Regions from separate parts of the Corynebacterium coyleae genome, predicted to be linked through region 4. Evidence: predicted binding sites of a transcription regulator. Region 4 holds the regulator's gene; each other region holds the start of a gene.
What was found. Region 4 encodes LexA, which represses DNA repair genes until DNA is damaged. Its sites were predicted from a motif close to CGAACANNTGTTCG; they were not measured.
Positions count from the first base shown of each region.

Region 1: a site for LexA is predicted at 6,711-6,724, ahead of CCOY_RS12010 (HNH endonuclease signature motif containing protein). Genes of this name have one in related genera too.
Region 2: a site for LexA is predicted at 2,050-2,063, ahead of CCOY_RS00350 (HNH endonuclease signature motif containing protein). Genes of this name have one in related genera too.
Region 3: a site for LexA is predicted at 4,622-4,635, ahead of CCOY_RS07910 (HNH endonuclease signature motif containing protein). Genes of this name have one in related genera too.

Region 1 is NZ_CP047198.1:2,487,197-2,494,856, reverse strand. Features, by position in the region: gene CCOY_RS12045 (hypothetical protein) at 1-843, opposite strand, end outside; gene CCOY_RS12040 (NUDIX hydrolase) at 840-1,616, opposite strand; gene CCOY_RS12035 (CCA tRNA nucleotidyltransferase) at 1,746-3,170, shown strand; gene CCOY_RS12030 (YqgE/AlgH family protein) at 3,163-3,771, shown strand; gene CCOY_RS12025 (AzlC family ABC transporter permease) at 3,772-4,491, shown strand; gene CCOY_RS12020 (branched-chain amino acid transporter permease) at 4,492-4,839, shown strand; gene CCOY_RS12015 (hypothetical protein) at 4,936-5,349, shown strand; gene CCOY_RS12010 (HNH endonuclease signature motif containing protein) at 5,409-6,692, opposite strand; gene CCOY_RS12005 (hypothetical protein) at 6,942-7,454, opposite strand; gene CCOY_RS12000 (hypothetical protein) at 7,470-7,660, opposite strand, start outside.
Region 2 is NZ_CP047198.1:81,018-88,677, reverse strand. Features, by position in the region: gene CCOY_RS00370 (sensor histidine kinase) at 1-282, opposite strand, end outside; gene CCOY_RS00365 (hypothetical protein) at 633-923, opposite strand; gene CCOY_RS00360 (hypothetical protein) at 960-1,538, opposite strand; gene CCOY_RS00355 (hypothetical protein) at 1,679-1,987, opposite strand; gene CCOY_RS00350 (HNH endonuclease signature motif containing protein) at 2,148-3,713, shown strand; gene thpR (RNA 2',3'-cyclic phosphodiesterase) at 3,715-4,257, opposite strand; gene CCOY_RS00340 (ATP-dependent RNA helicase) at 4,283-6,400, shown strand; gene CCOY_RS00335 (Rib/alpha-like domain-containing protein) at 6,378-7,022, opposite strand; gene CCOY_RS00330 (basic amino acid/polyamine antiporter) at 7,111-7,660, shown strand, end outside.
Region 3 is NZ_CP047198.1:1,620,803-1,628,462, forward strand. Features, by position in the region: gene CCOY_RS07895 (acyltransferase family protein) at 1-1,090, shown strand, start outside; gene ffh (signal recognition particle protein) at 1,149-2,777, opposite strand; gene ftsY (signal recognition particle-docking protein FtsY) at 2,889-4,526, opposite strand; gene CCOY_RS07910 (HNH endonuclease signature motif containing protein) at 4,717-6,207, shown strand; gene smc (chromosome segregation protein SMC) at 6,279-7,660, opposite strand, start outside.
Region 4 is NZ_CP047198.1:1,511,022-1,518,681, reverse strand. Features, by position in the region: gene CCOY_RS07385 (PTS fructose transporter subunit IIABC) at 1-670, opposite strand, end outside; gene CCOY_RS07380 (1-phosphofructokinase family hexose kinase) at 690-1,673, opposite strand; gene CCOY_RS07375 (DeoR/GlpR family DNA-binding transcription regulator) at 1,729-2,529, opposite strand; gene lexA (transcriptional repressor LexA) at 2,634-3,281, opposite strand; gene nrdR (transcriptional regulator NrdR) at 3,939-4,400, shown strand; gene hrpA (ATP-dependent RNA helicase HrpA) at 4,397-7,660, opposite strand, start outside.

The sequences.
Region 1 (7,660 bases), 980 kb from region 4:
TTCCTCCACCACGGCGGGGCGCGAATCACTGACGGTGTAGCCGCCGGTCATGCGGTCCACTGTGTCCACCAGCGCCGGGTCGAGCGCCATGCAGGTGGCGTAGCCAACCTCAGGGGTTTCCACCGCCTTGCGGTACTGCTCCACCAGGGTGTCCAAGCGCCCGCCGGGCGCGAGTTGTTCCGCCAGTGCGTCGCTCTGCAGCACCAGCGGCGGGTCCTCGGGGGCCTCGCCGGTCTCTCCCGGCACGATATTCACCGGAGCGGAGACCGGGTACAGGGCGGTCAGCCCGCCCGGTTCGACGTCGTCGGCCGACCCGCGCACGGCCAAGTGGAAGCGGTCGGTGTCCAGGGTGGCGCTGGTGTCGTCGATAAGTTGCAGCATCATCGGGTACACGCCGATGCCGCCGGGCGCGGTCATCTGCAGCGACAGCTCGGCGCTTTCGCCGGGGCGCAGCCGGGTATCCACGACCACCTCGTCGCCCACAACGCTGTACTCCCCCACCCCGGCGACGGCGGCCACGCGCTGCTCGGAGACGGAGCCCACCGGCGCGGCGCGACGCGTGAGCACTTTGAGGCCCTCGAGGGTTGTGTCGGTCTGATTGGTCACGCGAAGTTTCACGTGAAACGGATCGTGCGCGGAGACGACCGCGGGGGCGTCGATAAGCGACACGCGCGCGAGCTGGCCCTCACCCGGGCGCACCGCCGGGTTGACCCACTGCTCTGCAACCTCAGGGTTCTTCGGGCTCACTGGCACCGCGGGCACCGCGCGAGCCGGGGTCGCTGACGGGACCGCCAGCGCCACCGCAACCGCGGCCGCAGCTAGACGGGAAATCGGCCGAATCATCGCGGGGTAGACCTTCCGGCGGCGACTTCCTTCCGAGCCAGCTCAGGCATCCGGTCAAACGCGATACGCGCCAGCTTGCGCTCGTCGGCATACGCAAGGTGCTCCATCAACTCGCTCATGGGCACCCAGGCCACTTCGGTGACCTCCGGGTCTTCGTCGTTAAACACGCCGTCCACAAACCGCAGCAGGTTGTGGTGCACCGTCTTGTGGATCCGTACTCCGTCGGACACAAACCAATAATCAATGGTGCCCAGGGTGTCGAAGGCCTCGCCGGTAATACCGGTCTCCTCCCAGACCTCACGCTCTGCGGTGCGCCACTGGTGCTCGCCATCCTCGACGTGGCCCTTCGGCATCGACCACAACAACCGCCCACGGCGATCCAGCCGGCCAATCAGCGCGACGTAGATGCGGCTCATGTCTACCTTGCCGTCCGGGCTGACAGCCTCCGCCATACCGGAGACCACCAGACCACCGGCCGAGGTCTCGTCGCGCACCTCCATCGAAGAGTCGTGCTGGCGGTTGTACTGCGAATGACGGCGATGCTGGTTGCGGTTTCGGTTCCGCTGATTCCCGCGCCCGCCCCTCCGGCGGTTGTTCGGGTTACGGCGACGGTGTTGCTTCTTCTTCGGCTTGTCGCCGCCTTCTGACTGGTTCTTGTCCTGGCCCTGCTGGTTTTTATTCTGGCCGCCGCGGCGCTTCCGCGGACGACGCCGCCCGCCGGATCCCCCCTTACCGCTGGGGGGACCCGGTACAGGCCGCGTGTTGTCACTCATTCGTGCCATGCTATCCGGCTTCAGGCCGGTTGTGGTACTCCACGCGCGGGGGTGGCGGGTATCGTGTCCAAGGTGACAAAGCTTTTCGACATGCCCGATCCGAACGACCCACTTGCCCCCGCCGCGTTGATGGCCCGAGCGCAGGGGGTCGTCGAGAAGCAATCTGCCCTGCTGGAGCCGCTTGCCCGACTCTTCGCGGCGCGCGGCGAGTCCTTATATATTGTCGGCGGTTCCGTCCGCGACGCCATGCTGGGCCGCGGGGTGCACGATTTGGACTTCACTACCTCCGCCCGACCTGCGGTTATCCAGGAAATTCTCGCGGAGTGGGGCGAGAAAGTGTGGGACACCGGCATCGAGTTCGGCACCGTCTCCGCGATCCGGCACGGCGAAACCGTGGAAATTACGACGTTCCGCTCCGATCTTTACGATGGCGTCACCCGCAACCCCGAAGTCACCTTCGGCGACACCCTCGAAGGCGACCTCGTGCGCCGCGACTTCGCCTGCAACGCGATGGCCATCGAGCTCTCGCTTGTCGACGACCACCTCGCCCCCACCTTCCACGACCCCGTCAACGGCCTGTCTGACCTGGTCGTGGGCGTGCTGGACACCCCGCAGGAGCCGGAGGTGTCGTTCCGCGACGACCCGCTGCGCATGCTGCGCGCCGCCCGCTTCGTCTCCCAACTGGGCTTTACGGTGGCCGACCGCGTCTTCGATGCGATGCGCGACATGGCCGGTGAGATCCAGCGCATCACCGTCGAGCGCGTCCAGGCCGAACTGGACAAACTCATGTGCGGCTCGCGCCCCTGGGAGGGCATCGACCTGCTCGTGGCCACCGGTGTTGCCGAGTACATCCTGCCCGAGATCCCTGCCCTGCAACTCGAGACTGACGAGCACATGCAGCACAAGGACGTCTACCGCCACTCCCTGACCGTGCTGCGCCAGGCCACCGAACTTGAAGACTCGGACGAAGGCCCTGACCTGAAGCTGCGCTGGGCGGCGCTCATGCACGACATCGGCAAACCCGCCACTCGCGCGCCGAAGGAAGGCGGTGGGGTGACCTTCTACCACCACGAAGTGGTCGGCGCGAAGATGACCCGCAAGCGCCTCAAGGCCCTGAAGTACCCGAAGCACGTCATTTCCGACGTGGGCCAGCTCGTGTTCTTGCACATGCGTTTCCACGGCTTCGGCGAGGGGCAGTGGACCGATTCTGCCGTGCGCCGTTACGTCACCGACGCCGGCGAATTGCTGCCTAAGCTGCACAAACTCGTTCGTGCGGATTGCACCACCCGCAACCCCAGGAAGGCCGCGCGCCTCCAGCGCACCTACGACCACCTGGAGGAGCGCATCGCCGACATCGCCGCCAAGGAGGACCTCGCTCGCGTGCGCCCGGACCTGGATGGCAACGAGATCATGCAGATCCTCGGCCTCAAACCGGGCCCGGAGGTTGGCAAGGCGTGGAAGTATCTGAAGGAACTGCGCCTCGAGCGTGGCGAGCTCGACCACGACGAGGCCGTCGCCGAACTCAAAACCTGGTGGGAGAACGAGAATGCCTGAGTACTTCTACGCCGATCGCCTCTTCAACGCCCTCGAGCGCACTGACCCCGAACCCGGCATGCTGCTCGTCGCCGCACCCGGCATGTACTCCCCCGAGTTCGCCCGCACCGTGGTGCTCATCATCGAACAGAGTGCGGATCGCACCCTCGGCGTCGTGTTGAACCGACGCAGCGAGACCGCGCTTGCCAACGTGATCCCTGCGTGGGCCGACCTCGCCGCCAAGCCCCAGGCTGTGCACATTGGCGGGCCCGTCCGCCCCGAGGCCGCAGTGTGCCTCGGCGTCACCTCCCCCGGCGTGGACATCGACGCCAACCCGTACTTCCAGCGCATGGCCAACCGCCTCGTGCTGCTCAACCTCAACGTTGAACCGGAGCTTGTCTCCGCCGACATCGACGGTGTTCGCATCTTCGCCGGCTACGCCGAGTGGGAGCCGGGCCAACTCGACGAAGAGATCCTGCGTGGCGACTGGTTCGTCGCCCCCGCCCTGCCCTCCGACGTGATCGCTCCGGCGGGTGCGGATTTGTGGGGGGACGTGATGCGTCGCCAAGCAATGCCCTTGCCTCTGTTCGCCACCTTCCCGGCGAATCTGGAGGACAACTAATTGGGTGTTTCACGTGAAACAAAGCGGCAGATCCGCCTCGGCCTGAAGGACTCATGGCTCGTCTGCCTCGGTTTGGTGCCGCTCGGGCTGGCGTTCGGGTTGCTGGTTACGCAAGCCGGTTTCGCATGGTGGTGGGCTCCGATCTTCTCCGTCATTATCTATTCCGGCTCGATGGAATTCCTCGCCATCAGCATGGTGACCAGCGGGTTCGGAGTGTTCTCCTCCGCCCTGACCGCGTTCATGGTGAACTTCCGCCACATCTTCTACGGCCTCACCTTCCCCCGCGACGTCGCGCGCCCCGGGCTGCCGCGCCTGTACCTCACCTACGGCGTGACCGATGAGCTCTACGCGCTGACGTCCACGCTCGTCGCTAATGGCGCGCGCCTGACTCATGCCCGCTTGATGACCAGCGCGATGCTGATCAACGCGTCGTGGATCCTGCCGGGCATCATCGGCGCACTCGTGGGCAACCTCATCCCGGAGGACATCGAAGGCTTCGAATTCGCTCTCACCGCCCTGTTCGCCGTCCTCGCCTACGAGGCATTCCAAAGCAGCAAGGACCTCTCCGCCCCACTCATCGCGGGTGCGCTGGCCGTGGTCGCGGCGTTCATCTTCCCCGACCAGATGATCATCATCGGCCTGCTCGCCTACTTCGGCGTGCTGTTGCTGCGGTTCTGGGCACCGCGTATCGACGACCTCCTCACCTGGCAGGTGAAATAAATGAGCACCCTCGGACTCCCCGACGGCGTCACCCTCGGCATGGCCGCCGCCGTGATCATCTCGGCCGGCATCGTGACCTTCCTGCTGCGCGCCCTGCCCTTCGCGCTCACGCGGTACCTCAAGGGCAGCCCGTTCATCGACTTCCTCGCCGTCCTCATGCCCGTCGGCGTGATGACCGTCCTGGTCGTGTACACCATCGCGGGCGAAGCTGGAAACCCCGGCCGCTTCTGGTCCGCCCTCGCGGCTTTGGTGATTACGTTCGTGCTCCACGCCTGGCGACGCCGCGCCGACCTCTCCATCTTCGCCGGCACCGCCGTGTACATGCTGCTGGTGAACCTGGTGGTGTGAGGGGTTCGCCCGTTTTGTTGTTAACGGGTGTCATGCTTAACTGACTAGGCTCAGATATCTGACAGCGCATATTCAGTTTCGGGTAAGGAGACCCCAATGAAGCGCCGTATTGTTGCAGCCTCCGTGGCAGCCACCACCGCCCTGTCGCTCGCTGTTGTTCCAACACAGTTCGCCCACGCGCAAACATCCTCCATCGCGTACTTTAATTGCGTCGCCACACTCAACGACCTTGATGAGAAGCGTGCTGAGGCGCCGACAGATGATGTAGACAAGTTTGCAAAAGATTTCTACGAGAGCATTGTTGATAATTTTGTCGAAGAGCTTGATGTCAAAGGCTCGTCTAACGAAGGCACGTGCATGAATGTGCTGCTGCACCCAAAGAATGCATATCGCCCTGGAACCATCGCGTTTTTGGTTCTGGCTCCGATTGCGGTCCTAGCTCTGCTGTACACCGCAGCAGGCAAGATCCCGGGTGTTGAGCTTCCCTCACTTTCTAGCCTTCTTCGCTAAAGCAGATAAGCCTGACGTTATTGGTGCCCCGGCTGGTTCAGTCGGGGCTTCTCCCCTTTCTAGTCGTCGAATCCTCCCCCGCTTTCTGCCCAGGTCTGTGCGTTGTCGCGGCGCCGTGGCAGGGAGTAGTTGTCCGAGATGTAGCGGGTGCCGTCCTGGTAGATGAAGTGCACGTCGCTGCCGTCCTTGACGGTTTCGAGGTAGCCATCCGTGACCAACGAGTGGCAGGCGGAACAGAGTGGCAGCAGGTTTTCTAGATCGGTCATACCGCCCTCGGACCATTCCTTGATGTGGTGGATTTCGATGAAGCGGGAGTGCGTGCAACCGGGAGCGGCACATTGCCCGCCCCACATCGTGAGCAGGGCGTTGACCTGTCCCGGCGTCGCGAAGCGGGAAGAGCGGCCGGTGTTGATGATCAGGCCGTCGTCGTCGACAGTAGAAACGCGCAGGTCAGCGTTCGCGATCAACCCAACCAGTGCCTCGGAGCGTGCGCCGACGTTGTTGGGCATGTAGGCGCGGCCGTCCTTGGTCACCAGAACGTTGACGTGCGCGCCTGGCGTTGTCAGTGTGCTCTTGGGCTGGCTGCGGGTCATGTGCACCATGCCCATGAAGGCCTGCAGCAGCATTCGGCCGATCGGCATGCCATAGCCCGAGGCGGTCTTGCGTGCCTTCTTTGCGGGTTCGACGGCGTCGGCTTTCTGCAGCATGTCCCTGATGGAGAGCTCGGCGACCCGACCGTCTTCGTGGCGCAATGCATCCTCGAGCATTTCCTCCATCTCGTAGTAGGCGATCTCCCCGAGTTTCAGCGCGGCGATGAACGCGGCGCCATCCGAGGCGTTGAGCACCCCGTGGAGGGCAATCTCGCCGTTATCGCGGGTGTGTACGCGCAGGTAGTGGTCCGGTTTCTCGCCACCGCCCTCTCCTGGTTTGTCGTACCCGGTGAGTGCGATCTCGAGTTCGTGGTAGCCAAGTTCCAGGGCCATGTCGACAAGTTGGCGCTCTACCGCCGGGGTTAGGTAGCGAAGCAGCAAGCGAACCACCGAGTAGCTGATCTTGCCCGCAGAGAACTGCTGCTGAAGGTACAGAAACTCGCCGAGGCGGCAGCCGACGTGGACATATTCGTGCGCTGTGGAGATCGAGATCCCCAGGCGACGCGTCAGAAACTGCGCCGTGGTCCGTGCCCCCATCTGCGGTGCGAAACCGCCCTCCTCAAACGCGCGTATCGACGACAACAGCTCCGCCTTACAACGCGTCATGCTTCTGTGCGACTGCTCGATTGCATCCGTAAGCAACTCCGCAAACGCGCTAGGTTCGGTGCACTTCTCCTCCACTGCCGTTGTCATTGTGGTCCCCCTTAAGGCCGTATGTATGTTCGATAAAGCAAAGCATACAACCCGCCACGACACGGCTTTGACCTGCAAAAACAACGTTTTCTATGTGCGCTATAAAACGCACTAAAACCGAACGAAAAACTCCGCATTGCGGACAATTCCAACCACCCCAATCGTTGGGTCGGGCCAACTAATTCGGACGCGTGGGGTCGTCGTCAAGCATCCGCAACTCCGCATTGCGGACAAGTGGGGACGCACCAACTAATTCACCACGCGGTACCAGAGGCGCTTGCCTTCCTTCTTCGGCGGGACGAGTTTCACGCGGACCGGCTGCGGCAGGGTGAAGTCGTAGCCGCCACTCTGGATCTGGCGGCGGATCTCGCGGGCTTTGAGCGTGTCGCCGACGTCGATCCGATGCGAGCGCTGGCTTAGGGGGCGCTTGAAAATCTGCCGACGAACCGCGCTGGGGAGGGCACCGGGACTGGCGGGGATGTCCTTGTACTTCACTACCCCATTGGGCGTGGTGGCCTCGATCGTCGCAACGGACATGTATCTGACGGTCGAGTCCACACCCGGGATGTGCGGGGTGATGTGGATGGTGCGGATGACGCCGCCGATAAGGTCGCGGCGAAATCCGATGGGTGCGCGGCCTGGGAAGATCATCCGGGCGATGAAGAACAGCACCAGGATCGGGAGGAAAATCTTGCCGTAGAACCCGATGATTTCAAGCGGGCCAGGCAGGAAGGGGCCTATGGTGTCGAAAAAGCTACCCATAGGCGAAGAATAAAGCTAGTGCGGGAACTTCGCTCGGGCTTCGCTCCAGAGGCCCTCGAATTCGTCGGCGGTGAGGTGGCGGGCGGTGATGCCTTCCATCGCGTCGTAGGTGCGCGGGTGTGGCACGGTGCCCATGGGTCGGTTGGCCTGCCCGATGACGCGACCGTCGACGTAGATGCCGGTGATGGTCTCGGCGGGGTCGAGTT
Region 2 (7,660 bases), 1.1 Mb from region 4:
CCCCAGAGCGGCGACAGTAGGCCGATATGCCGCCAGAGGCAATGTAGCTGCTAGCAAGAAGAAAAGCACCCCAGTGCCAATGTCGACAGGAGCGACTACCGAAACGCGCAAGCCCCACAGAGTAAGAGCCAGCAAGCACAACACCAGCGCTATTACTACGCGGCCAGAATGAAACGCCTTAATAAACACATTAAGCACCCAGAGTTGCATCGGTGGAAACCATAGAAGAAGTGAAGCATGAAAGTTACGGTTCGTCCCGCCACCCAGCAATCGAATTTTCAACTATCAACTTATCGACGTTGAATCAAAAGCGATGCCAGAACCGGCCGATCAGAACCCCCAATATCCAATCGAAAAGCGAGGCGATAGCACTTCAAACTAGAGCACCCCTAGGCTTTGTTCCGCGACCCAAAGTACCTTTCCACTCTCCTTGATTCTCTCCCTCGTCGTTGGCCAGTGTGTAAGACAGCATCGCTAGAGATCACCCCCATTCTGAAGCCCATGGGGCGCTGTCCATGTTTTATCTGTTTGGCACCATCCCAGAGCCTCAACAAAAAGGGGGACAACGACCAGCAGTACCCGAACCAGGGAATTTGCCACCTTCGCGGTAAAACTTTCCCAAGATAAGCAAACTAGATAGGGTCGCATTTTCCATTTTTAGCATCTCGTTTCTGCAGCTCAACAATTGATTCGGTGAGCGAGAAGTCCGGATTGTCTTGTCGGAACTGCTTGATTGCAGACGCCGAGGGGATGGGTAGGCTCGAATCGATTTCTTGGGCCTTCGAGAGGTTTCTGTTTGGCTTTAGTCCCCACACTCCGATGATTGCGAGAACAAGCGCTAAGACGAACTGCCCCGTAACGATGGCCACTACTGCCGCCCCAATTGACAAACAAGACCCTATGTACTCTAGTTTTTCGAGCATATCTTCCTCTTGTGCAACTATTGCTACATGCGTGCGCTAGTCGAAGCACTTTTCCTGCACGCCAGCGATTCCTACGAGCTCCGCCGCGAGTGCACCGACAGCTCCACCGAGAGCTTGCAGCTTCTCGTAGCTGAAGCTCGCCCCCCACATGACGCGAACGGCTTCCGCCACTCCTCCAAGTTCTTTGATATAGCGCTTTATCTTGAGAAGTTTGGCGGCTCCAACCAAATTACCTGCGATCATCCCCGTAATTGCCCCAGTACACCCAAGAACACTGGCGTAAGTAGTTACCCCCGGTGTCCCTGTCACAAGGTTTTGCTGGACCCATGTTTGAGTAGCAGCATCGCCTTGAAGGAGGACTTCATCTGGAATAGACATGATGGTTTTCAGGTCGGCTTCCATTTGCTGTGCCTGTTCGGCAAATGCAGGGTCAAATTCAGTGCTGGTGCCCGCTGCATGCTTCGTGGAAATCCCTTTACCATTGCTCTTTTGAGTGCTGATAGAGGGGGCGTCGGTGGGTGACGGAGTAGCGTACGCGGCTGACACTGACGCGACCGAGCATGCAATGGTCAGCGTGACTGCCCCTGCGAGGACACGATTACGGTGAAAAAACATAGTACCTCTCTAGTGGTGGACTGGATTGGAGACACTTTTGAAACTAACCGCCTACCTGCAGAAAGGGCAATAGTTCAGATCACTTCTGGAACTTTAGTATCCACAGTGGTTCCAAAGGTTGCACTCCTTTTTGGAGCGCCTTAATCTTTTCGGCTCAAAAACAACTTGACGCTGTCGCCGTTGGCGCCCCAGGGAGTGGTGGGAAATAGATCAGTGGTTAAAGAATTCGCCCAGAACCAGCCGAACGACAGCATCCACGCATCCATCTTCCCTTTGCCTACCCGTGGTTGGCGCATCGCCACCGGCGTGCCGGCAACCGACCTCACTAATTCGCTCGCTTGTTCGATAATTTCCCGCCGCTCATCAGAGGTGAAAAACGCAGGTAAATGCACCACCCCAGGCATCACCTGGTGTGGCTTGCGCGGGATCACGGTGGCGTCGAAAAGCATCTGCCCAACATACCGTGTCGTGGCCGTTTTATATGATCTTCAAAATAGCCACCCAGGATGTTCGAACACCTGAACTCTTTATTCTTCATTATTCCGTTATACCCCCTTGCGTATCGCTTGTTTGTTCGATACTATAGCACCATAGACGAAAGGGGGGACCATGACAACGGCAACCGCACCACCGAAAATTTTCCGCAGTCAGCGACCAGATGATCCAGACAGCCGAAACGCTCAAATGATTCGCGATATTTACTGGACAATGTTCGGCGAGTACGCATATCCGGGCCTCGAGGTGGATGATTTCGACCTCACTGTTGAGAAGGTGCAATCGGCCACCAGTTGGAACAAGGGGTTTGTAAAGAACGCGATCCTCGGACATGCAGTCCTACAAGAACTTCCACGGCTTCGCGCGCTACAGAGCAACACACGGGTGATGGACATCGGCCACCTGACCGCTGCATATACCGCGATCGAGGAGCTCGGCCCAGATCCAGACGAGGAAGCACTCACGCTTATCGACGAGATCCTGGTTGACACCTTCACCCCCAAGCGCAACAACCAGCAGGTTCCGCAACGCAAGACGGTCACCGACCGCATCCGCGCTGCAATTAAACGCCTGGACAAGTCGCGCGGGTACAACGCAAAGAAGCGCGATGAACGCGAACAGGATACGAGCGACACGTTCCGGATCGACTGCTTCTCATTCGGTGGAGAGGACCGCGCGTCGATAGAGATATTCACCAACCCAATCGCCGCAGGTCGCGTCGGCGCAAGTGTGAAGGCTGTCGCCCGCGAACATGGCATCAGCATGCCCGAAGCCGCTTTGAAGTTGCTGTGTGGTGAAATCGCCGGCACATCCGTCACACCGGTGCTCAACGTGTACAGCCCGAAAGACCGCGAGGAAGGCGACCCGGTTTTTCTGCCAGGTTTGGGTTGGACCGATGCTGAAACCACCGCAGCCTTCGAAGACTGGTTGGCGTCCACCGACCACGTCGAACGCGACCTCGACGCAGCAGCCGTACAGAAACTAGGTGGCTACGCCCCGAACGAGGCGATGCGTCACGCTGTCATCGCCCGTGACGGCACCTGCATTTACCCTGGCTGTAACCGCGCCGCTCAGCAGTGCCAGCTCGACCACCGCATCCCTTACGGCGAAGGTGGCGAAACCGCAGTGGAGAACCTGTTTGCACTATGCCAGCACCACCACAATCTGAAAACGGATCGTCGCGGGTTCTACATTCCCGATCCGGTCACCGGTGACATCGTCTGGCTTTTCGAGGACGGAACATACGAAATCTGCACGCCGGAAGGCCTCCTCCACGAGCAAGTCACTCCGACGAACCCGCGGTGGAAGTCCAGCCTGGCCAACGTACGTAAAAACCGTGCCCGGGCCGCCGAGTTCTACGCCAAAGGCCACCGAATCCTGGACATTTTCGACGACACCCTCGACGAAGAAGCAGCCACCACCGCGATCGAAGAACTCGAGCAGGAATACAACATGGAATTCCCATTCGCACCCGAAATGCCGTGGGAAGAGCCACTCCCTCCAGAACCGGACGACGAGGAACCGCCGTTCCCAGACCCGGAAGACTACTACCCAGAGGAAAACCCGTTCCACGAACAACCAAAGATTGATCTGCCTTACTTCGCTCGCAGATTCAGATTTGATGACCTTAAAAACCTGGTGCTTGATATCGATGGGGACAACTTTGGGCTGGCAACGTAGATCACCGCAGGTAGAACTTGTCCACCACGTCGTATTTCGGCCCGCCACTTCTCCCCTTGCCCAGGTGGGACTCGAGCAGGAGCACTTCGTCGACGGCGAATTCTGGTCCGGTGTAGATGGCGAGGGCGTGGGCGTGGTCGTCGAGAAGCAATGGGTCCCGAGTTCGCGTCCCGGTGCGGGCGACGGTGAGATGCGCACGTTGGCGGCGGTGGGCATCTGGGTCGAGTTGGCAGTCCGCCATGAGGTCTTTCAGAGGTGCTTTGTCGCCGCCGACTCCGATCCACATGGTGCGGCGTTCGAAGCAGCCGGCGCCCCGCAGATGCAAGCGGAGGGGCCGAGTGAAGGCAGTCGCTTGGGAGAGATGGTCCGTGACCAGGGCAGCATCGTTGGGCTGGTTGCCGTAAAACGCCAGCGTGATGTGCCAATTGTCGGGGTCAGACCAGCGCACTTCGGTGCCGGAGAAGTCCCGGATGGGGCGCAGGGCGGTGATGAGGTGTTCGCGGACTTCGTCGGGTGGGACGATCGCTGCGAAGAGGCGTCTCATGCCCCACACGCTACCCTGGATTGCCATGTTCGACCTGGCGAAAATCGGCCGCGACCTTCCGGTGTCGCAAGTCGTGGACAAGATCCCCCACCGCGGTCCCCTTGTAGTGGAAGCGCCTCCGGGTACGGGCAAGACGACGTTGATCCCGCCGGCGATCGCAAATATTGCCGGAAAGACGCTGGTCACGGCACCACGGAGGGTCGCGGTGCGGTCGGCGGCGAGGAGGCTTGCGTTTCTCGACGACACCCCGCTGGGCACCAAAGTCGGCTACTCCATCCGCGGGGAGCACAAGGACAGCTCCGAGGTGGAGTTCGTCACCCCCGGGGTGTTGCTGAATCGCCTGCTCAAAGACCCCGGCTTGGAGGGGGTTGGGGCGGTGGTGATCGACGAGGTGCACGAGCGCCAACTGGACACGGACCTGGTGTTGGCGATGTGCATGGAAGTGGCGTTGCTTCGCGACGACCTCTACCTCGCCGCCATGTCCGCCACCCTGGACGCACAGAAGTTTGCCGACCATATGGGCGCGCAGGTCCTATCCACGGAGGCGGTGACCCACCCGCTGGACATCACATATGCGCCGCATTCGGACAGGATCCGGGGCACGCGCGAGTTCTACAAACACGTGGCGCAACAGACGCACGGCACGGAACGGACCTTGGTGTTTGTGCCGGGTGTGCGCGAGGTGGATTTGGTGTGCGGGTTCCTGGACGATGCAGTCCCCCTGCATGGACGGCAGAGCAGCAAGGAGCAGGATGAGGCGCTGAACGGATCCAAGAGGGTGGTTGTTGCGACGTCGGTGGCGGAGTCGTCGATAACTGTGCCGGGTGTGCGCAAGGTGGTCGACGCTGGGCTGTCCAGGGTGCCCAAACGTGACAACAGGGGCATGACTGGCCTGGTCACGGTGTCGGAGGCGAAGACAAGCGCGGATCAGCGAGCCGGTCGCGCGGGCAGGCTCGGGCCGGGCGAGGTGGTGCGGGTGTTTTCGCGCGACGATTACGCCAACTTCCAGGCGGACATCACACCCGAGATCCTCACGGCGGATCTGACGGGTGCGTTGCTGACTATGAAGGCGTGGGCGTCGCCGGACCTGCCGCTGTTGGATCAGCCGAAGGACTACACGGAGGCGGAGCAGAATCTGGAGGCGATTGGGGCGCTAAGCAACGGAAAAATCACCGATTTTGGCAAGAGGTTGGCCAGTTTCCCGCTGGATCCGCGGCTGGGCGCGGCACTGTTGACGTTCGGTTCGCAGGCGGCGGGCACGATCGCGCGGCTTGCTGGTGAGGTGGATACGAAGCGGCTGCGCAGGCTTGTCGACGACAAAGGCCCGGCGGACCCCGGCGAGGTGATTGCGGCGGCGTTTCCGCAATGGATTGCGAAGAAGGTCGGCGAGGGCGAGTACCTGTTGGCGTCGGGGACGCGCGCGAAGTTCAACTCGCATAGTGAGTGGATCGCGGCGGCGGAGATCCAGCGCACACCGACACAGGTGATCATCCGAGATGCCGAACCGATCGCGTTTCCGCAGGACAGGGTGACCGAAACCAAGAAAGCAATGCTTGTCGACGACAAGGTACGCGGCCGGCTCGTCACCTCCGTCGGTGCGATTGAGCTCTCCTCCACCCCGATCAAACTGACTCCCGACGAGGCGGCGGAAGCGCTCACCCACCTGCGGTTTGAGGACTTCCCGCTCAACGACAAGGAGCAGCACCTGAAGGAACGGCTGGACTTCCTGCACGCCACCCTTGGGTGGCCGGATGTGAGCGAAGGGGACTATTCGGTTGAGGTTTCCGAGGTGGCGAGGGGGTCGTCGATAGGCAATTGCGATATGCGGGCGGCGATGTTGCGGCAACTGGATTGGAAGCAGGTTGCGGAGTTGGACCAGGTGGCGCCGAAGGAGTTTGAGTATGCGTCTGGCAGGCCGGTGAAGCGGGTGAAACTGCAGCACATGTTTGGCAAAAACGGCCAAACAGTCGCGGGTGTGAAGGTGCTGTACCACCTGCTGTCGCCTGCGGGTAGGCCGCTTGCGGTGACGGATGACCTGGACAGTTTTTGGGCGGGGCCGTACCAGCAGGTGCGCAAGGAGATGCGGGGCCGCTACCCCAAGCACGCGTGGCCGGAGGACCCTACTTCACACACTGGGAAATAATCGCGCCTGCGCCGGCGAGGCCTGCGACGGCGAGGATGGCGGCGATGCCGAGGTCAACGTCGCGGGAGTTGAGATCCCGAAGTTTCAGATCGACGCTCAGGGCGTTCTCGACGACCAAGTTGAGGTCGTTCTGACGCGCGGCCAGCGGCAGGCTCATCTGGGAGGCGAACCCAAGCGGCAGTAGCACGAGCAGTGGCAGGCCGACGCCGATGGCGGTGGCGGAGCACTTCGGGGAGACCTCGGGGGCGTATTCGACGAGCGCGTCGATGATCGCGCCTTCCTGGTTGAGTTCCGACGAAGCGTCCTTGCTGATGGTGACGCGGACGGGGAAGACTCGCTCGGTCTCGTCGGCAAGCACTGCGCGGACGGGCCACTCGTACACACCGGGGGTAACCCCCTCCCCCGGCGTGAGGTGGATGGAACCGTCGGGGTTCAAGGTTGCCCAACGCGGTAAGTCTTCGGCTTCGTACCAGGCTTCGCCGATGGGCAGGGGTGCCTCGATGGTGGCGGTCAGGCCCGGCACGACTGCTGTTTGTTTGTATCCGTCATCGGCATACGCTGGGGAAACGGTTGCCAACGACAGTGCAATGGCACATGTCATTGCCGCAATTTTCTTGCGCATTTGCCGCCTCCCTCAGTTGTTTATGCTTTAAACGTTCTGTATCGATTGATGATTGTAGTAGACAACCCCTGGGGTAGTGTTAGTCGCCATGACAAAGCGCACCGTTTCGGTCTGGACGCTGGTCTCCCTCATCATCGGATCGACCATTGGTTCCGGCATTTTCGCGCTCCCCCAAAACATCGGCTCGGTCGCGAGCCCCGGAGCGATGCTTGTTGGTTGGGCAATTGCCGGCGTCGGCATGTTGTCCATTGCTTTCGTGTTCCAGATCCTGGCGGTGAGGAAACCCCACCTGGACTCCGGCGTGTACGCCTACGTGCGCGCCGGCTTGGGTGACTTCATCGGATTTACCGCAGGTTGGGGCTACTGGCTCGGCTCGGTGATGGCCCAGGTTGGGTATGCCACCTTGTTCTTCGGCACACTGAGCCACTATGTGCCGGTGCTGCAGAACCGCTGGGTGTTGGCAATCGCGGTGTCCGCAATGAGCTGGCTGATCCTGTGGGGGCTGACGCGCGGCCTGAAGCAGGCGGCGGTGATGAACGTGGTCACCACCGTGGCAAAACTCGTACCCATCCTGGCGTTTATTGTGCTGGTGGCGTTCCTGGGGTTCTCGTGGGACCGCTTCACCACCGACTTCTGGG
Region 3 (7,660 bases), 110 kb from region 4:
GCGCGACGCGGGGTCGTCGCTACGCACGTGGCCCGGAAAATTCCGCGCAACGGGTGGTGTGCTCACCGCCGCTTTGTTTGCCGCAGCACTTGCCATCCAGCCAATCTGGAACGATCGTATCGACGACGCCGACAAACCCCTCGACCCCGCCATCTACCCAGGCGCACTCGCACTCGCCGGCGCCGAAGTCCCCGACGTCGAAGCCCGACCAGACCCGAACCTGGTTGCAGGCATCTACCCACCAATCGGACTGGACAACTGCATGGTCTTCCTCCCCGAAGGCCCAGACATCATGCCGGGACCTCACTGCGTATACGGTGACCTGGAAGCCGACACCACCATCGCACTGGTCGGCGGCTCCCACATCGAACCATTCGGCATCCCACTGGACATCCTTGGCAAACGCCACGGCTTCAAAGTTGCAACATTCGTGCGCCAAGAATGCCCACTCGTCGTCGGAGGCCCCTGGGACCCCGCCAACGCCGACATTGTCTCGCCAGAATGCGCAGAATGGGGCGAGAACGCGTTCGCAGAACTCGTCGAACTCAACCCTGCCATGGTGATCTCCACCTCCACACGCCCCGCAGGTCACGCAGGCGGTGGCATCGCCTCTCAGGACTACGTGCCTGACGCATACGCAAACTTCTGGCAACGCCTCGCTGAATACGGCATCCCATTCGTCGGCCTGCGCGACAACCCATGGATGTTCAACCCCGACGGCGACCCAATGGACCCCAACCTGTGCCTCGTAGCCGGATACTCCGAAGCCGACTGCTCCATGGACGCACACGTGGTCTACTCCCCTGAAGACCCTGCGAAGTACTTCCTCGACGGCGGCTACAACCAGTGGGAAATCGACACCGCCAGCTGGTACTGCATCGACGGCATCTGCCCGCCGCAGATCGGCAACATTTACATCTACCGCGACCAGAATCACATCTCCAACGCGTACGCCGAATCGCTCGCCCCATTGATGTGGGAAGAGCTCACCCCGATCTTCAACAAGCTTGGGCTTATCGACGACACCACGCTGGCCCCCGAAACCGCCACCGACTCTGCCCAAGATGGCGAAGAGGCCAACACCCTCTAAAGTGCTGGCCTCTCCCCCCTTTGATCTGTGAAGCGTTCGCGCTGCGGCGCGCTGCGCGCTAGAAGAACTTCCCCTTCTGCATACGCTTCATCGCCTCGTTGAAATCGAGGTTGTTGAGATCCATGCCCTGCATGCCCGCAGGAAGCTGGCTCTGCAACTTTTCCAAATCCTTCATATCCGGCATACCGCCACCCATGCCCGGCATTCCTGGCATTCCTGGCATCCCTGGCATCTTCGGCATGCCCTGATTTCCACCGCGCTTCACCGGCTTGCGCTTGCCGTTCTTGCCCCGGCGCCCCTTCGGCTTCTTCTTAGTAGCGCTTCGGCCCATGCCAGGCATACCCGGCAAGCCGAACTGGCTGGCCATCTGCCCCATCATCTTCTTCGCCTCGAAGAAGCGCTCCACCAACTGGTTCACATCCGAGACCTTCACACCGGAACCGTTAGCGATGCGCTTGCGGCGCGATGCGTTCAAAATCTTCGGATCCTGGCGCTCCTGAGGAGTCATACCGCGAATGATGGCCTGGATACGGTCGAGCTGCTTCTCGTCGACCATGTCCGCCATCTGGTTCATCTGCTTGCCGCCAGGCATCATCTTGAGCAGGTTGCCAATCGGCCCCATGCGACGAATCATGAGCAACTGGTCGAGGAAGTCCTCCAGTGTGAGTTCGCCGGAAGCCAACTTGGTTGCGGCTGCCTCAGCGTCCTGCTCGTTATAAGTCTGCTCAGCCTGCTCAATCAGCGACAGCAGATCACCCATGCCGAGAATACGGCTGGACATGCGGTCCGGGTGGAACACGTCGAAGTCGTCGAGCTTCTCGCCAGACGACGCAAACAGAATCGGCTTGCCCGTGACCTCACGGATGGACAGCGCGGCACCGCCACGGGCGTCGCCATCAAGTTTGGTCAGTGCAACACCAGTGAAGTCGACGCCAGCAGCGAACGCCTCGGCGGTAGACACCGCATCCTGACCGATCATCGCATCAATAACGAAAATGACCTCATCCGGATTCACTGCATCACGGATGTTGCGGGCCTGAGTCATCAGGGTCTCATCGATACCGAGGCGGCCCGCAGTATCGATGATGACCACATCGTTTTTGTTCTGCTTGGCGTGCTCAATACCCTGCTGCGCCACCGCAACCGGATCACCGTGCGAGGTGCCCATCTCGTGCTCATACGAGTCGATGGACGTACCCGGATCCGGGGCAAACGTCGGCACACCAGCGCGCTCACCAACAATCTGGAGCTGCTGCACCGCACCCGGACGCTGCAAGTCACACGCCACCAACATCGGGGTGTGGCCCTGCTTAGCCAAGTGCTTAGCCAACTTACCTGCCAGGGTGGTCTTACCAGCACCTTGCAGACCGGCGAGCATAATCACGGTCGGCGGGTTCTTCGCCAAATTCAACCGGCGAGTCTCACCGCCGAGAATGTTTGTCAGTTCCTCATCAACAATCTTGATGACCTGCTGCGCCGGATTCAGCGCTGCCGAAACATCGGCACCGAGGGCACGCTCCTTGACGCGCTTAATAAACGCACGCACAACCGGAAGCGACACGTCCGCCTCCAGCAACGCGATACGAATCTCGCGAGCCGTGGCGTTAATATCCTCCTCGGTGAGCTTGCCCTTGCCTCGCAGACCACCCAGGGCTGATTGGAGGCGGTCGGACAGTGACTCGAACACGGTGTGCACGCTCCCTTTTGCTTCTAGCGGAAAAGAATCCCCACAAGACTAGCGCGCGCCCCGGGTGATGGGCACATCACCGGGGGCGCGGGGTCGTCGACAAGCAAGCGCTTAGCCGAGAAGAGCGTCGACGAAACTCTCAACCTCAAACGGCGCAAGATCGTCCGCGCCCTCACCAAGACCAACCAGCTTTACCGGCACACCAAGTTCCTCCTGAACCTGGAAAACGATACCGCCCTTGGCGGTGCCGTCGAGCTTGGTCAGCACCACACCCGTGATGTCAACAACCTCACGGAAGACACGCGCCTGCGCAATGCCGTTCTGCCCCACCGTCGCGTCGAGCACCAGCAACACCTCATCGACGTTGCTCTTCTTCTCCACGACGCGCTTGACCTTGCCCAGCTGATCCATCAGACCCGTGGAGGTGTGCAGGCGGCCCGCCGTATCGACGAGCACCACATCAGCACCCTCGTCAACACCAGTTGCCACAGCATCGAAGGCCACCGAAGCCGGGTCCGCACCCTCCTTGCCACGAACCGTGGAAGCGCCGACGCGCTTGCCCCAGGTCTCCAACTGGTCCGCAGCCGCCGCGCGGAACGTATCCGCAGCACCAAGCACCACCGAGTGCCCCATAGACACGAGCACACGAGCAAGCTTGCCGGTAGTCGTCGTCTTACCGGTGCCGTTGACACCGACAACCAAGATCACGGCCGGTTTGCCGTCATTCGGCATCGCCTTAATCGAACGGTCGAGCTCCGGACGGGCAGCCTCAATCAGAGTTTCGCGCAGCATCGCACGAGCCTGCGCTTCGTTTTCCACACCACGCTCAGCGATCTTCTCGCGCAGGTTGTCCGTGATCTTCATCGTCAGACCCGCACCGAGATCGGCCAAGATCAGCGTGTCTTCAATCTCCTCCCACGCGTCCTCGTCCAGATCGCCAGCGGAAAGAATGCCAAGCAGACCCTGGCCGATGGCGTTCTGAGAACGGGAAAGGCGGCCACGAAGCTTGCCCATGCGACCTGCTGCTGGAGCGATGTCATCGATCGGTTCGCTCGCGGGGGCCTCAACAACGACAGCCTCATCGGAAACCTCAGCGCCATCCTGGAGCGCCTCTTCAGCACCCTCTTGAGCCACTACAGCAGCCGCAGCAGCCTCCTCTGCCTCCGCCGTGTCTGGCGTGTCTGGCGCATCGGGCGTTTCCGATTCGGCCTCAGGGGTTTCTGCCTCATCGACAGCAGGTTCCGGCTCCGGTTCTGGAGCTGGCTTCGGCTCTGCTACCGGCTCAGGTTCTGGTGCCGGCTCCGGTTCTGGCACGGCACATTCTTCAACGACAGGCTCCTCCACAGGCCGCTCGGACGGCTCTGGCTGATCTACCTCCGTGCTGGTGGTGTCGTCGACAAGCAATGGCTCTTCATCAGGCGCAACTGCTTTCTCGATAACAGTCTTCGGCTCCTGCTCGGCCTTTTCAGGCTCGACTACCGGCAGAACCGGCTGGTCACGACGAATCGGCTCCGGCTGCTTCGGCTGAGCATCCGCCGGTGCGAAATTGAAACCGCCCTTCGCCTGATAATTGCCGGATTTCTCCTGCTGAGTGAGCTCCTTCGGCTCCTCCGGCTTCTCAAACGAAACGGTCTTCGATTCCTTGCGCTTCTTCCCCGCAACGACGATGCCCACGATGATCAGCACGGCAACGACGACCGCAACCGCCACCCAAAGGGCCGGGGAGTTCATCAACTCAGTGGTATTCATGCGTTCTAGTGTGCCAGCCGCCACGACACAAGGTGGAACAGCAATAGACACATTGCTTATCGACGAATCAACGCTGCAGGTCAGGCCCATACATACGAACGGGTGTTCTAATGCGTGGCGATCGTGTCGGCCTGGTCTGTAGCTTCATTTTCAACTCAGTTAGCAGCACACGTAGCCGAGAGGGGGACCCATGACAACCATCATCGACCAACACGTCAACCAGATCACCGCTGGACTAGAAGCGCTGTCCAACCTCATGATGGAACCCGAATCCCTCCACCTCCTCGGCACCCACCAAGCAATAGAACGGCTACACGGCTCATTGCCACTGCTCGGAAACGTCAACGCCGCCTTCGCACATCTCTGCACAAGGGACAACGCCGGATCCCTGGTCGGCGCCAACCATCCCGTGGAATACCTCACGCAACGCCTCGGCCTCTCCCGTGCCCAGGCGTTCGACCTCCTCAACCACGGCAAGCGCCTCTTCGGCGAGCCCGATATCCCAGCCCCACCAACTAACCCGGAACAAACCGAAGAGGAAAAGCGCGCCGCAGAAGAAGAAGCACAACGACGCAAAGAACAAGAAAAGAAAGCCCAGGAACGCGCCCGCAAGGCTGCACGAGAAAAGAAAGCCTCCGAAGAAAAGAAGCGCATTATCTCCAACGCGCTCAAGGACCTCAACGAACACGCCAACCCGGGCTACCTCGAGTGCTACTCCCAAGCCATGGAAGCCGCAGCACGCATGACCCCCGAAGAGCTCCGGAAGTTTGTCACCGACCTCGTCCGCAAAGCCAACCGCGCGGGGCTGGACTACGAAAAGAAAAAGGACCCCCTAGCCGCGTTTAAAAAACGAGGCATCTCCTTCGGACCCACCGATGCAGACGGCGGCTCCTACGCCCGGCTCTACCTTGACGCCGCATCACGCGCAAAATTCGAAGCAGCCCTCGCCGCCGGAGAAGCCCCCGGCTCTCACCTACCCGACGGCTCCAAAGACACCCGCACGAAACAACAACGCCGCTTCGACCAACTCATGCACATCCTGGATAACTACTCCCAGGCACGTATCACGCGGGACCGCGGCATCGGAACCGTTGTGGTGACACTGACCCTGGAAGATCTGGTCGGTGCTGATTGGCAAACACGCTTTTCCACCAATACCAGTGTGGATCTCACTGCCCTCGACATTCTTCACCTGGGCTTAGCAGGAGACACTTTTGCTCTCCAACTCGACTCTGCAACCGGTGTGCCACTATCACTCGGACGCGCCCGCCTCGCGTCGATTGAACAGCGCCTCGTCCTACTCGCTACCCAAGGTGTCTGCGCCTGGAACGGGTGCACCAAACCTGGCGTCGAACTCGAAGCCCACCACCTGCAGTCCTACCTCCACGGAGGTGTCACTGACCTCAATAACCTGATACTGCTATGTCGCGAACACCACAGATGCAACAACGACAACAGAGACGGAGCCGGTGGTAAGGGACACTTCGAAAAAGACCCCGACACCTGGGACATCACCCACCATCCAGCCGACGGCGGGCCACCGACCACGACCAGCACATGGCAGTTCGAACAGTCACCCGGTCAGCGGCATAAACGAAAAATTCGGGACAAACACCCAAGTTTCGACGACCAAGAACTACCGGGAACAGATCCACCCCTGTTCGCACCGGACACCGGGTAGCCATCTTGCGCTGTGCTACGCCCCAGGTGCTACGCCCCAGGTGCTACGCCCCAGGTGCTACGCCCCAGGTGCTACACCCCAGGCGCTGCACCGGCAGGTTGCATGCGTTGAGACAGCACTCGAGTGACGCCATCGCCACGCATAGTCACGCCATAAAGCACGTTCGCAACATCCATCGTTGGCTTCTGGTGCGTGATCACAATGAGCTGCGAATCCTGACGGAGTTCCTCCAGAAGGGCAATGAGCCGGCGCAGGTTGACGTCGTCGAGCGCCGCCTCAACTTCGTCGAGCACATAAAACGGACTTGGACGCGCACGGAAGATAGCGACCAGAAACGCCAAGGCTGTCAGCGATTTTTCACCACCGGAAAGCAGCGAAAGCCGCTTGACACGCTTCCCCGGTGGCCGGGCCTCAATTTCAATGCCGGTGGCCAACATGTCGTCTGGCTCGGTGAGCACCAAGCGCGCCTCACCACCCGGGAAGAGCGTCTGGAACACTCGCGGGAACTCGGCCTCCACATCCGTCCAGGCATCGGTGAACAACTGCAAGATCTGTGCGTCAACGTCCTCGATCACACCAGTGAGGTCTTTGCGCGCCTGAATAACATCATCAAGCTGCGTAGAAAGAAACGAATACCGCTCCTCCAACGCCTTGTATTCCTCCAATGCCAGCGGGTTGACCTTACCCAGCGCGCGCAGATCCTTTTCTGCCCGCTTGAGACGTTTCTCTTCTGCTTCGCGGTCAAAGTCCTCACCTGGGGTGTACCCATCAAGCAGATCGGCTACGGCGATGCCCAGGGTGGAGGTGATGTTGGCTTCGGCTTCGTCGATACGCACCTGTGCTTGCGAGCGGGCAATATCGGATGCGTGTGCGTTGTCGGTCAATCGAGACAATTGTTGGCGCGTGGCATTGACCTGCTGACGAGCTTGCTGCAACTGCCCCTGCAGGCTTGCGGTCTGGGCGGAGAGCTCATCGCGTTGCGCCGTCGCGCGTGCCAACGCGTCCTCGATTCGGGCGGCAAGGTCGCGCGCGTGCTTCTCGACGACCCCCGCTAGCTCCGCCTCTGCTCGACGCCTTGCCATCGCAGCGTCATGGCGGGCTTTCGCCTGACGTTCTTGCTCGGCTTGGCGGCGTAGCGCGTCTCCCTTGCCCGCTTCCGCCTCTGCCCGCTGTTGTGCAGTACGCGCGGCGAGAACGGCCTCCATTTCCATGGATTTGATGTGGTTTAGCGCGTTTCGGGCAGCGTCGCGTTCGGCAGATGACGGCTCCTCGGGTGAGGCGGATACATCCGTGTCCACTCGGGTGAGACGGTCGCGAGTTTCTTCCAGTTCGGCGCGGCGTTGCGCAAGCCGTGCGTCAGCTTCGTTGGCGCGCTGCGCAGCTCGTTCGTGCTCCGACTTGTTCGCTTCAGCTTGCTTGACCAGGCGGGTGCGATCGCGTCGCCAGGCTTCGA
Region 4 (7,660 bases):
CCCCACCGGAGGAGCCTTGCGGCTCGACACGAAGATCAACATTGTCGCGCTTGCTAGCTGCTTGCGTCAGTGCATCCGCTGCCATGTAGGTGTGCGCAATGCCGGTCGCACACGATGTGACCGCTGCAATACGAATTGGCGCATTGCTTTGCGACGACACCACCGCATCGGCCTTCTTCTTCGGCTCAGCCTTCTTCGGTTCAGCCTTCTTCGGTTCAGCATTGACCACGCCGTGCACAAGATCCACAATCTCCTGCTCGGACGCGGCGGAGCGGAGGTTATCAACGAAATCGCCGCGGACAAGTGCGCGGGCGAGCTTTGAGAGAATCTTTAAGTGTGCCTTGCCGCCGCCTTCAGGTGCTGCAATGAGAAACACCAGCTCGGCGTCACCGTCGGGGCCGTTGAAGTCAACAGGGTTGGACAGCCGGGCAAACGCAAGCGTGGGTTCGGTGACAGCGGCACTACGGCAGTGCGGGATAGCGACCCGTCCGTTCACGCCGGTGCCGGCCTTAGCCTCGCGCGCGACGGCTGCCTCAGCCACCGCTGCGGCATCAGTCGCACGGTCAGAATCTGCGATACGTGCAGCGAGCTGGCCAATGACATCGGAGGGAGAAATGCCAAGGTCAGCATCAAGCGTGACAAGTTTTGGCGTGATGAGAGGTTGATTCACGTTGTCTTCTTTCATGCAGTTATACGGGGAACACGTGAGTGTGTTCAAGGTCGATATCGGAAGGAGAGGGGATGCCAGTGCCCGGCAGCGACGCCGCAGCCGAGCCGTACGCCACTGCACGGCGGAGGCACTCGGCTGGTTCATCCCCGGCGATCCGTGCCATCAGGTAGCCAGCCAACGAACTATCACCAGCGCCGACGGTTGAGAGCACCGTGACTGGAGGTGGGGTCGCCGCCCACGCACCAGCGCGAGTAACTAAGCATGCACCGGCGCCGCCTAAGGTGACCAGTACTTCGTTGACCCCGTGGTCAATCAGTTTCTGTGCTGCCGAAACGATGGCGGCGTAGTCGCCCTCGGAAGCGCTGCGCTCCAATGCGCTGCCGTCGCCACCGGTGAGCCGCGCGAGCTCAAACGCGTTTGGCTTCAACACGTCCGGCGCGCTCGTATCGAGTCGCTCACCAATTGCCTGCAGCGGTGCATCGGAAGTATCCACTGCGACCAGCGCGCCAGCATTAACCCGACGGATGCGCTCCACAAGATCTGCGTACCAGTCAGTTGGGACACCAGGGGGAAGCGATCCTGCAAGAACGACGGCTTCAGCGTCTGCGACGACTGAATCTATAGCTGATTCAACGGCCGCCTTTTCGTCGTCGCAAAGCCTCGCTCCTGGTTCGTTGATCTTTGTCGTTGTTGCGTCATCTTCAACGATCGCAGTATTGGTTCGCACCGATGCCGCGATAGCAACGGGGTGAAACTGCACCGGCAGTTCACGGATGACGTCCGCAAACGGATCGGAGGGGGCACAGGGGGCAATCGCGATGGTTCGAATGCCCGCTTTGGCACACGCGTGCGCGACATTGACCCCTTTTCCACCCGCCTCTTTTCGGGTCTGGGAAATCCGCGCAACCTCACCGCGTTTAAGCACGGGGACGTTTACCGTCACATCCATGCTGGGGTTTGGGGTGAGGGTGACTACCCGCACCGTGTTCTTTGTGCTGCTCACACAACCAGTGTGTCCGATTGTATCCGTTTTTGCAACGAATCCCACACAATCGGAATTAGTGTGTGCTGGATGTCACCGGCGCAAGAACGACCTCAATATCATTGCGCTCGAGATCTTCGAGGAATGTCTCAGGTGCACCACTATCGGTAATGACGATGTCGATGGCATCGAGGGGTGCGAAACTGACAAGGTAATCGTTGCCGATCTTCGATGAATCACACAAGACCACGACCTTCTGGGCATTTGTGACCATGGCCGATTTCACGGCTGCTTCCTGAGAATCGGCGGTAGATAGGCCGTGGTCAATCGTCAGAGCATTGGTACCAATGAATGCGACATCGGCGCGGAGCAATGCCAACGTTCGAAGTGCAGTCGCACCAACTACCGCTTGCGTAATTGCACGAACTGACCCACCAAGAAGCTGTACGCCATCAAGGCCTGCGGAGGAAAGATCCAGGGCGATTGGCAGCGAATTTGTCACGATAGAGCAGTCTTGAGCGCGGGTGCCCTCGCAAAGCAACTGTGCAAAGTAACTGGTTGTAGAGCCAGAATCCAGAAAAATCGCGGCGTTGTCGTGGCGGGGGAGAAAATCCAGTGCAGCTTTCGCGATCGCGGTTTTCGCATCAGATGCCGCACGAGACCGGGCATCGAGCGGGAGTTCAGAGGTGAGAAACGCTTGGTTTGCAACAGCACCACCATGTACGCGGTGCACAATCCCATCGGCGTGAAGTGCGGTGAGGTCGCGGCGGATCGTTTCGGCAGTGACATCGAACTTTTCCGCGAGTTCAGCGACGCTCACCCTGCCTTCCACAGCAGTAAGTGACGCAATCTGGCGTTTGCGCTCCTCGGCGTACATCGCACTCCTCAAACGTTTTGGTCGGAGTACTCAGTATTTCAGACATTCATGCCCGGATGTCTGCGATTGTGTTTGGTTTGCCCCTAAAGGAGGGCAAATTCCCGCTAAAGAGTGCGGAAAACGGAAATAACACGCCCCATGATCTCTGCGCTATCGCCCTTGATTGGGGCAAACGCATCATTGTGGGGAAGGAGCCACACACCGGTGGAATCGCGGTGGAACTCTTTGACTGTCGCCTCGCCGTCAAGCAATGCAGCGACGAACTCGCCTTCCTCGGCAACAGGCTGCGAACGTACAACAACCCAGTCGCCGTTGAGGATGCCGGCATCGCGCATGGACTCTCCAACAACCTGAAGCATAAAAACGTCGCCATCACCGAGTAGGTCGCTAGGAAGTGGGTAATAGGTGTCGACGTTTTCTTCGGCCAGGATAGGTGCACCAGCTGCTATTTGTCCCAAAACTGGAACGAAACGCGCGGGAGTCGCGTCCTCGGGTGTGTCCTGCTGGGGGGTTTTGCGCTTCGGTTTGGTTGTCTGTTGCAGGTGGCGCAGATCCACGGCACGCGGCTTATTGGGGTCGCGGCGCAGGAAGCCCTTCTTCTCCAGTTCCTTGAGCTGGTATGCCACGGATGAGGTTGATTGCAGCCCGGTAGCGTCGCCGATCTCACGGATGCTTGGCGGGTAGCCGCGGAGTACAACGGCATCTTGGATGACCTGAAGGATTCGACGTTGCCTGTCTGAAAGTGTGCTCATGTCGAGATTGCCTGCGTCAGATTTTTTCTTTGCCACTGCTTTTCTTCTTTCCGCGTGTCTCTGTTTCTAGGTCTGTAGGCATAGAACCTACCAGAGAGGGCAAGTTTGTTCGATATTTTCCACTTTGGGCTAGACAGTGTTTGCTCGCTTTGCTATAAATCGAACGTGTAAGCGGAGTCGAACATACAAACGATTACATATTCGAACATGTCGAGTGCATTCGTACAGTGGTGCACGAGATTGAAGGAGAGTGAAATGTCGGTAACGATTAATCCAGCAGTGAACAGTGGGTATGGGAGCGATTGCGGTGTATCTCGGACGCCTCGGTTAGCGCAGCCGGTCGAGGTGTGGGACCTTAATCCAGGACGAGATCGTAGCGGTGTTTATAGCGGTGTTCGAACGCTTGACGTTATTGATCGAAAGGGTGAGCGTACAGAGAACCTAGGTTATGGACGTCGGGAATATGTATCTGAGGCATTCGAATCTCACCGCGAGGGCAAGGAAGGTTTCGTCTTAGCAGCGTTGCTGACTGGAGCGCTTTTAGCCGGCTCTGCGTTTGGTGGAGTGTTTAGTGATGCAAGCCAGGTGCCGGGGTCGTCCCAGCCGGTTTTCATCGCAGACTCGGAGGTGGTCCGCTAGAGGGGTAGTCTGAGCCCTATGTATTGCCCCTTCTGTCATAACGAACAGACCAGAGTCGCTGACTCCAGACTTGTCGAAGCAGGCTCTGCAATTCGCCGTCGCCGTGAATGTACAGAATGCGGTGGTCGATTCACCACTGTTGAAAACGCGGTACTCACCGTCGTCAAACGTAATGGAGTAAGTGAGCCGTTCGACCGCGACAAGCTCATCGTTGGTGTGCGGCGTGCATGTCAAGGTCGGGACGTTTCCGACGATGCACTGAAGCGCCTCGCACAAGAAGTCGAAGAAATCGTGCGTGCGCAGGGCAGCTCGCAGGTTCCTGCTCACGAGATTGGTTTGGCAGTACTCGAGCCACTTCGTGCGCTTGACGAGGTTGCATACCTGCGCTTCGCATCTGTGTATAAGTCGTTTGAAAGTGCCGACGATTTCGAGTCGGAAATCAGGCTTATGCGTCGGCGCGACCGCGAAGAATATCGCTAGCGCAGCGCATCAATTTTCTTCTCAATCCGGCGCTGGCTGACCGGTCGGGGAGTGCCAAGTCGCTGCGCGAACAAACTGACCCGCAACTCCTCAATGAGCCAAAGAATATCCTTGTAGGCCCGCGTCTTCGACCGTTGTGCGGGAAGTCGCTTCATATGATCAGCAAGGTAGCGTTTCACCCCATCGACAACTGCCTGGCGGTCAGCATCTCGGTCCGGGTCCAGACGCATATCCTCCAGCCGGATCCGCATCGCATCGATATAGCGCGGCAAATGCTGTAAGTGCTGCACCCCATGAACCGTTATCGCGTGACGGGGGAGATAGAAGGCGAGCTGCGAACGCATGTCATCAATCGCAGGCCCCTCCCACTGATCGAGCTCCACCGAAATGTCGGCGTACGCGGCAAGCGCTGGAGCAGTGTTGACCACAGCACGCCTTACACCACCCGAGACCTGTGGCTTAATCTCGGCGAGAAGGGCGTCGAACTCCTCCGGAGTGCGCACCGGGCCTCCGTGCGACATCATCAGATCACGAATCACCGATACACGAGCATCCTCGACCAGGCCATTTGCTCCGCCATGGGGATAGCGGTCAACAGCGACCTTATGGCGCAACGGTAGGCCCTTGGTCATCTGCTGCGCATTAACGCTGATTTCGCGCAACAGCAACGTCAGTGTCGCAGTGACCATCGACGCGTCGGCAGCAGCCTTCGTCGGGTGCACCGTGACCTTGACACCGTCTTTTGTAGCTTCGAGTGCTGGGTAAGCATCAACCTCGTTACCGTCGATTGTTGTGGTCACAGTCTCCGGTACAGCGCCGAGCGAGTCCGACGTCCACTTTTTTACAGACTCAGACTCCGATTGGCGTCCAGCTTTGGATACAGACGACTTAATCTTGCCCGCCTGACGGCGTTTTAACGCTGCGAGATCCTTGTCGTGGTCGACGATCTTGCCGCGGCGGTCGATTGCCGCATAGGTAACCTGCAAGTGCGGTGGCAACGCCTGGGGGTTGAAATCCGTGGCGTTAATACCGCGGCCACCAACGCTTCGAAGCGCATCGGCGAGCGCTTCAGTAAACGGGATGTCCGTGTTGACGTCCTCGGGCATTACCTCGAGTGCACGCTGCGCAAAGTCGGGGGCGGGGACGACGGTTTTACGTAACGCCTTCGGTAGGGTGCGGATCATCTCGGCAGCGAGTTCAGAGCGCAAGCCTGGGACGAGCCAATCGAAGCCGTCAGGGTCAAGGTTTGCCAGGAGTGGCACGGGTACCTCGACAGTGACTCCATCAAACGGGTCGCCCGGTTCGAACTTGTAGCGCAGTGCGTATTCCACGGAGCCCTGGCGCTTGGCCTCGGGAAAGGCGGTCGCAGAGGCGTCAACGTTGTCGTCGTCAAGCAATGCGTTCGGATCGAAGTCCAAATAATGCTTGTCTTTCGCACGCTGTTTCTTCCACCACGAATCAAAGTGGCGAGCGGTGGTGACATTGTCGGGCAGGCGAGCGTCGTAAAAGTCGAACAACGTATCTTCGTCGACGACAAGGCCGCGGCGGCGAACCTTTTCCTCGACCTCGGCTGCTTCCGCAAGCAACGCTTCATTGTGGTCGATGAACTTATGGTGACGGTTCCAATCGCCCTCCAGCAGCGCGTGGCGGATGAACATTGTGCGCGCAGCGGCAGGATCCACCCGGTGGTAGGGAACAAGCCGATCACGCACGATGGTCACGCCGTAAAGCATGGATTTTTCGTGGACCATCGCTGCGGAACGCTTACGCGACCACACAGGTTCCGAATAGGAGTGTTTGAGCAGGTCGCCGGCGGCACGCTCAACCCAAGCAGGTTCGATCTTGGCTACGTCACGAGCCCAGAGCCGTGACGTTTCGACGAGTTCAGCGGCCATGAGAAACTCCGGAGGCCGCTTAGCCAGCGACGAGCCGGGAAAGACCATAAACCGTGTCCCGCGCGCTCCCTGAAACTCTTTGGAATTGCCGTCACGCGCGCCGATATTGGAGAGCAAACCAGTCAAGAGCGACTGGTGGACTGCAGCTGCATCGCGCTCACCCGCGACACTATCGGCGGGAGACCAGCCGAGCTGTCGCTCCACGTCGCGCAATTGGCGGACAAGATCGCGCCACTCACGGATGCGCATGTAGTGGAGGAACTCGCGCTTCATACGCTTACGGAATGCGTTGCCGGACAGCTCGTCGCGGGAATCGCCGATGTAGTCCCACAGTTTCAGCGATGACAGGAAGTCGGACTCTTTGTCCTTGAAGCGGGCGTGTGCTTGGTCGGCCTGGGCCTGGTACTCCAAGGGGCGTTCTCGAACATCCTGGATGGTCATGGCTGCGACGATGACAGTGACGTCATCAAGCACGCCGAGGCGATTGGCCTCCACCAGCATGCGGGCCATCTTGGGGTCCACAGGAATGCGGGAAATATCGCGGCCAACGTTGGTGAGGGTCGGTGCGCCACCACGTTCTTTTTGCGAGATCGCCCCCAATTCGTGCAGCAGCATAAGTCCGTCGCGGACCGCCTTATGGTCAGGCGCCTGGATGAAGGGGAACTCATTGATATCCCCAAGCCGCAGCGAGATCATCTGCAAGATGACTGACGCCAAGTTTGTGCGCAGAATCTCCGGGTCAGTGAACTCTGGGCGCGCTTCGAAGTTCTCCTCCGAATACAGGCGGATGGCAATGCCGTCGGCGGTACGGCCCGATCGGCCCGAACGCTGGTTCGCGGAAGCCTGGGAGATTTCCTCGATAGGCAGACGTTGGACCTTGGTGCGTGTCGAATACCTCGAGATACGCGCCAGGCCAGTGTCCACCACATAGTGGATGCCCGGCACGGTCAGAGACGTTTCGGCGATGTTTGTCGACAACACAATGCGACGACCCGAGTGTGGGGAGAACACACGGTGCTGCTCCGCGTTGGAGAGGCGACCGAACAGCGGAACAACCTCAACGCCACGCCAGTGCTGCTTCTCAATCGCCTCCATGCAGTCACGGATGTCGCGCTCTGAAGAGAAGAAACACAGAATGTCGCCGTTGCCCTCACCCATAAGTTCTTTGCAGGCGGCGACGACACCGTCGATCATGTCGGTGTCAATCTCCTTGATGGAGCCGTCTTTTTTCTGAATCTGCTCAACCAGTGGTCGATAGCGGATTTCGACTGGGTAAGTACGCCCGGAGACCTCGATAATCGGAGCTGGGTTGCCCTCGGCGTCGGCGAAGTGGCTGGCAAATGCCTCCGGGTCAATGGTCGCAGA